Regions from separate parts of the Phyllobacterium sp. SL163 genome, predicted to be linked through region 2. Evidence: riboswitches for the same ligand, from Rfam matches in the RefSeq annotation. Region 2 holds a riboswitch; the other holds the start of a gene.
The links. Region 2 has a riboswitch for cobalamin ahead of ACP7B1_RS07790 (CbtB domain-containing protein). Riboswitches for the same ligand answer to the same signal wherever they lie in the genome.

Region 1 (4,202 bases), on a different contig from region 2:
CGCAGAACATGTCGAACAATGCGGCGGTGAGCGACGATGGCGGCGAGATCGGGCGGGCGCAGTGGCTGCAGGCCGTCGCCTGCGGCGTGCCATCCTCGGTACATATGAACCCGGTGCTCTTGAAACCGCAGTCGGAGACCGGCAGCCAGATCATCGTGCAGGGCAAAGTCTGGGGCCAGGCCAAAGGCCGTGATTACCAGACATTCAAGGCGCAGCTGCTCGATGCGGTCATGGCGTCGTGGGACATCGTCCGTGAAGGTGCCGATCTGGTCATCGTCGAGGGGGCGGGGTCTCCCGCTGAAATCAACCTGCGGGCGGGCGATATCGCCAATATGGGCTTTGCCATCCGCGCCAACGTGCCTGTCGTTCTGGTCGGCGATATCGATCGCGGCGGGGTGATCGCCTCGCTCGTCGGCACCCATGCGATCCTGCAGCGGGAAGACCGGGAGATGATCGCCGGCTATATCATCAACAAGTTTCGCGGCGACGTCTCGCTGTTCGATGACGGACTGAAAGCCATAACGCAGTTCACCGGCTGGCCGTCATTCGGCGTGGTGCCGTGGCTGAAGGATGCGGCGCGGCTGCCAGCCGAGGATTCCGTCGTGCTGGAGCGTCTGGTGAAGGGCGAGGGCCGGGCGCTGAAGATCGCCGTGCCGGTGCTCGACCGCATCGCCAATTTCGACGATCTCGACCCGCTGATGGCCGAACCGCAGGTGGATGTGGTGATGGTGCGCAGCGGCGAGCGGCTGCCTGCCGATGCGGGACTGGTCATCATTCCGGGGTCCAAATCCACCATCGGCGACCTCCTGCGCTTCCGCGAGAATGGCTGGGACAGGGATCTCGACCTGCACCGGCGGCGCGGCGGCCATATCATCGGCATCTGCGGCGGTTTCCAGATGCTGGGCAGAACCGTGCGCGATCCCGACGGCATCGAGGGCAGCGTGACGGAGACGGCAGGGCTCGGGCATCTCGATATCGATACGGTGATGGAGCCGGAAAAGACCGTGCGCAATGTGGCGGCGCAATCGCTGCCGTTTAACCTGCCGCTCGATGGCTACGAGATTCATCTGGGCCGGACGACCGGCCCGGACTGTTCGCGCCCGGCCGTGCGCATCAACGGCGTCGACGACGGTGCCATATCGGCGGACGGCAAGGTTTTCGGCACCTATCTGCACGGGCTTTTCGGGGCGGACCGGTTTCGCGCCGCGCTGCTGGGCACGATGGGCATTGCCGCTGAAGCATTCGACTACAAGGCCGGGGTGGACGCCGCGCTGGATAGTATCGCCGCCGAGCTTGAAACAGTGCTGGATGTGGATGCGCTGCTTGCATGTGCCGCGTTGCGTGGTTCGACAAGCTCACCATGAGGGGGATGGGTGGGCTGCAATGCTAATCGCGGAGATTGCAGAACAGGCTCCCTGCAATCCTCAACCTCCCTCATGGTGAGCTTGTCGAACCACCCACTACTCCCTGGGCAAACCGTGCGGATTCCATTGACATTTCCCGTGGGGGGTGAATAACGTCCCAGCCATGATTGGTTCCCATATTGGCCAAAGGCCAAGGGATCAAAAGGGAATGCGACGGTCGTACCCTCAAGGGCGACCTCACCGCAGCCGACCCCGCGACTGTAGAGCGGCGAGGATCAATGCAAAGCCTGACGCATATGCAGACGGCAGCCACTGGGAAACCGGGAAGGCGGCATTCATCCTGTGACCCGCGAGCCAGGAGACCTGCCAGTCATAGAGCGTTTCCCAGGAAGCGCTCGGGGGTAATCCTGCCCAAGAACCGAAGGGTCGTGTCCCTTCAGGCCCAGCACGGAGGTTGTTATGGCTGCTCGCATTGTATACGCGCTCGTTTCCCCGCCCGCATTCCGCTTGATCGTACCTGACGGATCATCGCGATTGCAGTGACGGCGATGCCCCAGCTGAATCACGGCGTGACCTTCATTCTCGGCGGTGCCCGCTCGGGCAAGTCCAGCTTTGCCGAAGGCCTGATCATGGCTTCCGGCCTTGAGCCCGTTTATCTCGCAACCGGCAGGTCCTGGGACGAGGAAATGTCTGTCCGCATCGACCTGCACAAGGCGCAGCGCGGTTCATCCTGGCACACCATCGAAGAGCCGCTCGATCTGGTGGATACCCTGCAGGGGGTTGCAGCCGAGGGAAAAGCGATCCTCGTCGATTGCCTGACGCTCTGGCTGACCAATCTGATGATGGCCGAGCGCGATATCACCGCCGAGACACGGCAGCTCGTGCAGGCGCTGCCGAAACTTCAAGGCTCGATCGTTCTGGTTTCGAACGAAGTGGGTCTCGGCATTGTACCGGAGAACCGCATGGCGCGCGATTTTCGCGACCATGCCGGACGTCTCCATCAGGCCGTGGCGCAGGCCGCGGCGACAGTCTATTTCGTGGCAGCCGGGCTGCCGCTCACCATGAAGGGATAGGAATATGCAGGGTCAGAAGATTCCAGCAACGGTCATCACCGGTTTTCTCGGTTCGGGCAAAACCACGATGATCCGCAATCTGCTCGAAAATGCCAATGGCAAGCGCATTGCGCTCATCATCAACGAGTTTGGCGATCTCGGTGTCGACGGCGGCCTGCTGAAGGGCTGCGGCATCGAAGCCTGCCGGGACGAGGATGTGATCGAATTGAACAATGGCTGCATCTGCTGCACCGTTGCCGATGATTTCATCCCGACCATGACCAAGCTGCTCGACCGTCCGGACCGTCCGGACCATATCGTCATCGAGACCTCGGGCCTCGCGCTGCCGCAGCCTCTGGTTGCAGCCTTCAACTGGCCGGAGATCAAGACGCAGGTGACGGTTGACGGTGTCGTTACCGTGATCGACGCTTCCGCCGTGTCCGAAGGCCGCTTTGCCGATGACCACGACAAGGTGGATGCCCAGCGCATCCAGGACGAATCGCTCGACCATGACAGCCCGCTTGAAGAACTGTTCGAGGACCAGATCCGTGCCGCCGACCTGATCGTCCTGAACAAGAGCGACCTGATCAGCGACAAGCAGCTCGACGGCGTGCGCGGCGATGTGCAGAGCCGTTCGTCGCGTTCGCTCAACATGGTGTCGGCCAGCTTCGGCAAGCTCAGCAATGAACTGCTGCTCGGTCTCGGCGTCGGCACCGAAGAGGACATTGCCAACCGCAAGTCGCACCATGAAATGGACCATGAAGCGGGCGAAGAGCACGACCATGACGAGTTCGAAAGCTTTGTTGTCGGGCTTGGTCCGGTGGCCGAACCCAAAAACTTTGTCGAGAAGCTGAAGGCCGTGATTGCCGATCACGATATCCTGCGCCTGAAAGGCTTTGCCGATGTTCCCGGCAAGCCGATGCGGCTGGTGGTGCAGGCCGTCGGCACGCGCATCGAACATTACTTCGACCGTGCGTGGAACCCCGGTGAAGAGCGGCAGACCCGTCTCGTCGTCATCGGACTGCACGACATCGACAATGACGCCATCACATCGGCGCTAACCGCCGCTGCTGCTGCCTGACGATAGGATACTGAATGCATCTCCTGCTTGCCCAGAAAGGCACCATCGCTGAAGGCACCGAGGCCATCGACCTCGGCCAGACGCCGGGAGATGTGTTGTTTCTGTCCGCCGCCGATACGGAACTGGCGAGCCTTGCCGCCGCACGGCGGCAGGGCGATGGTGCGGTTTCGCTGCGCCTCGCCAATATGATGAGCCTGTCACACCCGATGTCGGTCGATGCCTATGTTGAGCGGACGGCGCGCCATGCCAGGCTGATCGTTGTGCGGGTGATCGGCGGCGAGAGCTACTGGCCCTATGGCCTCGAAGCGCTGCATGCCTGCGCGGTCAACCACAAGGTGCAGCTCGCGGTGTTGCCGGGAGACGACAAGCCCGATCCGGGGCTCGACCGGTTTTCAACCGTCGCCCGGCCTGACCGCGATGCGCTCTGGCATTATCTGCTGGAGGGCGGGGCGCAGAATGCCCAGCGTTTCCTCGATTATTGCGCGGCGCTGATTTCTTCCGGCGAGAAGCCGCAGGAGGCCGCGCCCCTGCTCAAGGCGGGGTTGTGGTGGCCCGGCAACTCAGCACCTTCGCTGGAACAGATGCGCCATGACTGGATCGAAGGGGCGCCTGTCGTTGCCATCTGCTTCTACCGGGCGCTGGTGCAGAGCGGCCAGACCCAGCCCGTTGCCGCTTTGCTTGATGCGTTGCGGGCCAAGGGGCTCA
Region 2 (4,202 bases):
GTAAAAATAAAAAAGCATCAAAATGAAAATCCGCTTCGCCAAGCCATGCGGGGATAAACGAAAAAGGGACGTCATTACGTTTGAAACAGGCCGGGAGAATGGGATCCTGCGTATTAAATATTCTAAATATCACACATTGTTAATAAATATGATTATTACAGTCAAGAAATAAATGAGGCGCGTTGTTGATGACTTCCTTCATGGCAAAGAATGCTGGGCGGGGTGATCGGCGAGCTTCCGTGAATCCGGTTGAAATTGGTCCTATCCATGCTTTGAAGTTACAGAAAATAGCCGAAACCGGATGCCGCACCGCAGATAGCAAGTAGTCTTTCCCCGCTGTCGGTCCTATAATTATCTGACTAACTATACTTCCCGTCTGCACCATCGAGCACGTGCACGGCCGTTTGATCCTAAAGCGGACCCTTGAACACGAAGAATGCGCCGCCGCAGATCATCGCGAAGCCGACGAGGTGGTTGATGGTGATTTTCTCACCAAGATACATCACCGAAAAACCGGCAAAGACCAGAAGCGTGATCACTTCCTGGATGGTCTTCAGCTGGGCGGCCGAATAGATCTCGTGACCATAGCGGTTCGCCGGTACCGCAAGGCAGTATTCGGCAAAGGCGATCATCCAGCTGATGAGGATGACCAGAAAGAGCGGCCGGTCCGCGAATTTAAGATGGCCGTACCAGGCAAATGTCATGAAAACATTTGAGCCGAGCAACAGGAGGATGGGCCGGATATAATCAAAGGAGGGCATGAAGTGTCCTTGGCTCTAAGCGTCTTGGGGCAGGGAATGCAGTAACGTTCAAACGGTCAAAACGATCCGGTCAGCAGGCTTACGTCAAGTCGCGCGCAGCGGAAAGGGCGATCCGGGGTTTGGCGACAAGACATGCGCGGTGTGGCCTAAAGGCCATAGCCTTGATCAGGTGTTGACAGGCTGTCGTGGCGGGCGTGTCAGATGGATGACGGCAAAAACCGCTGAAACAAGCAGTATCGCGAATCCCAGGAAGGAAAACAGGCTGGTCAGGTGTCCAGGCACATCGCTCCAGCGCGGCCTGATGATATCAGCCGTGTTGTAGGGATCGCCGCTATACTGGCACATAACGAAAGAGCCGCCATTGCGCACAAGTGTGGCATCGAGATCGGAGACAAGGGCACTGACGGCGTCCCGGTGTTCAGGCATGTCACGCATATACACAAGCACAGCCTTCGTCGCAGCAAGATAGGCGTGTGAACAGGCATTGAACGGGCTTTGCTCGTCGGTGACACTGCCGGGGACCATGCCCCAGAGACAATAGCTGTATTGGATATTGGTGTAGTTCAGCAGCCGCCGGAATTTCTCATCGGTGCGGGTCATGCGGGCCGCCAGATCGAGGATCGGCTTGCGGTAGTCAGCGATTACCGCCATTTCACCATGCGACAGGCTTGGAATGGAAATGCCCGACGTATCGGTACCGGCGCTGCTGCGGTGCGCCCATCCGCTTTCGGTTTGCAGCATGAACAGGCATGCGACCAGAGCCAGGAACCAGCCTGCCGGGCATCCCATAGGGATATCGAAGCGTTGCGGTCTCATGACAGTCCCATCGGCAGCGGAAGCCTGAACGCCCGCAGGACGTTCAGGCATAGCGCGACTGCGCTCAGCGTGCCGCATGCAGGCGATAGCGCGGACGCTGTCCGGCCAGAACCCGTTCAGCCAAAGCGCCGAAGAGCAGACCAAGCGTGGTCCAGACGATCACATGGATCCCCAGCGATGCGACGCGGAAGTTCCAGAGAACGGTCGGCGAGAACTGTTCGGGAACTTCGTTGATGGCGGGAAGCGAGTATTGCACCAGCGCAATGAACACGACATAGGCGGCACCGGCCATCAATATCGCGTTCCATGCGCCGTGCTGGGCATAAAGGCGCTTTGCCAGACCCACAGCCGCCGCAAGGGCACCGAGCGAAACCACCAGCATGACGAAGAACAGTTCCGTTCTGGCCCCGATGGTATCCGGGCTGCCAACCGCAGGCGGATTCATCGGGTACTTGATGCAGGGAACGAGAACAATTGCCACAAAACCCGCGAGCGCCAGCAGGGCCGCCGTACTGCGCGGGCTGAGGGAACTGACCCGGCCATGCACAAAGGCAAAGACCAGAGAGAACAATCCGCCAAGCGCGGCACTGTAGACGACAATGCCGGTAAACAGGCCGATGCCGGCCTGTGTCGCCCGCGTGACAAGCTCCGGTTCAGCCGCTGTGCCGGCCGCCTGGCTCATCTTTTCCTCGAAGGCAATGGCGTGATCAACCTGCGGTTCGCCGAACACCCGGGCAAACCCGAACGCCAATAGCCCGGCGATGACCCCTACGATCATGCCGCGGATCAAAAGATCTCTTGTCATTGTTTTGTTTCCTCAGTGGCAGGGAAATCCGAGGAGATGGCGGCCGTCATGAACGAATTCGTGCACATACATGCCCGAGAAGAGCGACATCGCACCTTCTTCCGCACCAATGAAATAGATTGCGAGCAGCATAATCAGCCCGCCGAAAATGGCCCACGGCAAGACTTCGCCAAGAGGAATGGGCGTGACGCCTGCTGACGGCGTAAGAGCGATATCGGACATGAATTTTCTCCCAGAATGACGCGTTCACTAACGGAATAAATGATGTTGCGGCCAGGGTCTGGCTTTCAATCAGTGAAAAAGGACTGATTAATTACAGTGGCGCGACCGCTCCGGAATTTCACCGGCTTCCAAACTCGCAACAGCACGGTTATATCTGTGCGCGCCGCAGACTGTCAATGAACGGTCTGCGGGCTGTTTCCGGTTTTTTCCTGAGGGTTTTGAGGGATATTTTGGCCAGAGCCACGCGGTTGACCCTTGTTTGCCATGGCGCCACACCGGCGGTCCGCACAGGTGCTTTCCCCGCCGACGAAGCGCTTGAACCCGGGGAAGCCCAAAACCTGCAGGCTATTGCCGGGCATTTGCGCCGTGCGCACCGTGTTTTGACCAGTCCGGCGCTGCGCGCCCGGCAAACCGCCGATGCCCTGGGTTTGGAATCCGTTGTCGATGCGGCGTTGGCGGATATCGATTACGGGAAATGGGCGGGGAGGACGCTCGCCGCTGTCCACCAAGCCCACCCCGACGATGTGACGGACTGGATGAACAATCCCGCCTCGGCCCCGCATGGCGGCGAATCGATCCATGATTTTCTCGTCAGGATTGCAGATTGGATGAGCGCGCATATGCATGATGGCGGTCACACAATCGTGGTGACGCACGCTTCCGTCATTCGCGCCGCTGTTCTGAGCGTCTTGCAGGCACCGGATTCCGCATTTTGGCGCATCGATGTCGAGCCGCGCAGCTGTACCGAAATGAGCAGCGACGGCCGCCGGTGGATGCTTCGCGCTGCCGCCTGCGTGCCGCCGCGCCCAACAGGGATTCTGCCATGATCCCGGCAAAAATCAGGCTTAGCTTTCGCCGCGCGGTCACACCCTTTCTCCGGATCCGTCAAATCCGCCCGCTCACAGGAGTTCTCATGTCACGGCTCATTCGTATTTTTGCTGTCGCAACCGTCCTCAATGCCGGCCTGTTGGGGCAGGTATTGGCGCACGCCCATCTTGAATCGGCAGTTCCGGCCGAAAACGCCATCGTGAAGGTCTCGCCCGTCGAGATCGATCTGACGTTTTCCGAGGGTTTGAACCTGAAATTTTCAGGCGCAACGATCACCGGTCCGGGCAAGGCGACCGTATCGACGGGACAGGCCAAACTGTCGATCAACGACCACAAGACACTGGTCATTCCGCTGTCGGCACCCCTCGCGTCGGGGGAATATACCGTGAACTGGACCGCACTTTCCACCGACGGTCACAAGACCAAGGGCAGCTATACATTCACCGTCAAACCCTGATGGGGTTGGAGACCACGCTTGTTCTGTGCAGGTTCGTGCACAATGCATCCACGATGTTCCTGTGGGGCGCGTTTGCCTATCTCGCACTGCTTGTGCCCAAACCTCTGGCGCTGGAGATCGGTGAGCGCCTGCGTCCTGCGAGCGTCATCGCGGTCTTTCTGGCTATCGGAACGATCTTTGCTGCGCTGCCGCTGCAGGCTGGAATGATCGGGCAGGGCTGGAGCGATGCCGTCGATCTCGGAACCATCCGGGACGTGCTGTTTGAGACAAGCGTTGGCCGCGGCTGGGCGATACAGGTCGCCGCCGCCCTGCT

Region 1: another riboswitch for cobalamin. It lies ahead of cobU (bifunctional adenosylcobinamide kinase/adenosylcobinamide-phosphate guanylyltransferase); the one in region 2 lies ahead of ACP7B1_RS07790 (CbtB domain-containing protein).

What each region holds. Positions count from the first base shown of each region.
Region 1 covers NZ_JAFCVE010000004.1:276,478-280,679, reverse strand. The annotation lists gene ACP7B1_RS11145 (cobyric acid synthase) at 1-1,364, shown strand, start outside; cobalamin riboswitch at 1,516-1,749, shown strand; gene cobU (bifunctional adenosylcobinamide kinase/adenosylcobinamide-phosphate guanylyltransferase) at 1,913-2,437, shown strand; gene cobW (cobalamin biosynthesis protein CobW) at 2,442-3,497, shown strand; gene cobN (cobaltochelatase subunit CobN) at 3,512-4,202, shown strand, end outside.
Region 2 covers NZ_JAFCVE010000003.1:210,104-214,305, forward strand. The annotation lists gene ACP7B1_RS07775 (DMT family protein) at 411-761, opposite strand; gene ACP7B1_RS07780 (hypothetical protein) at 927-1,577, opposite strand; gene ACP7B1_RS07785 (CbtA family protein) at 1,642-2,382, opposite strand; gene ACP7B1_RS07790 (CbtB domain-containing protein) at 2,395-2,604, opposite strand; cobalamin riboswitch at 2,637-2,787, opposite strand; gene ACP7B1_RS07795 (histidine phosphatase family protein) at 2,835-3,431, shown strand; gene copC (copper homeostasis periplasmic binding protein CopC) at 3,518-3,889, shown strand; gene copD (copper homeostasis membrane protein CopD) at 3,889-4,202, shown strand, end outside.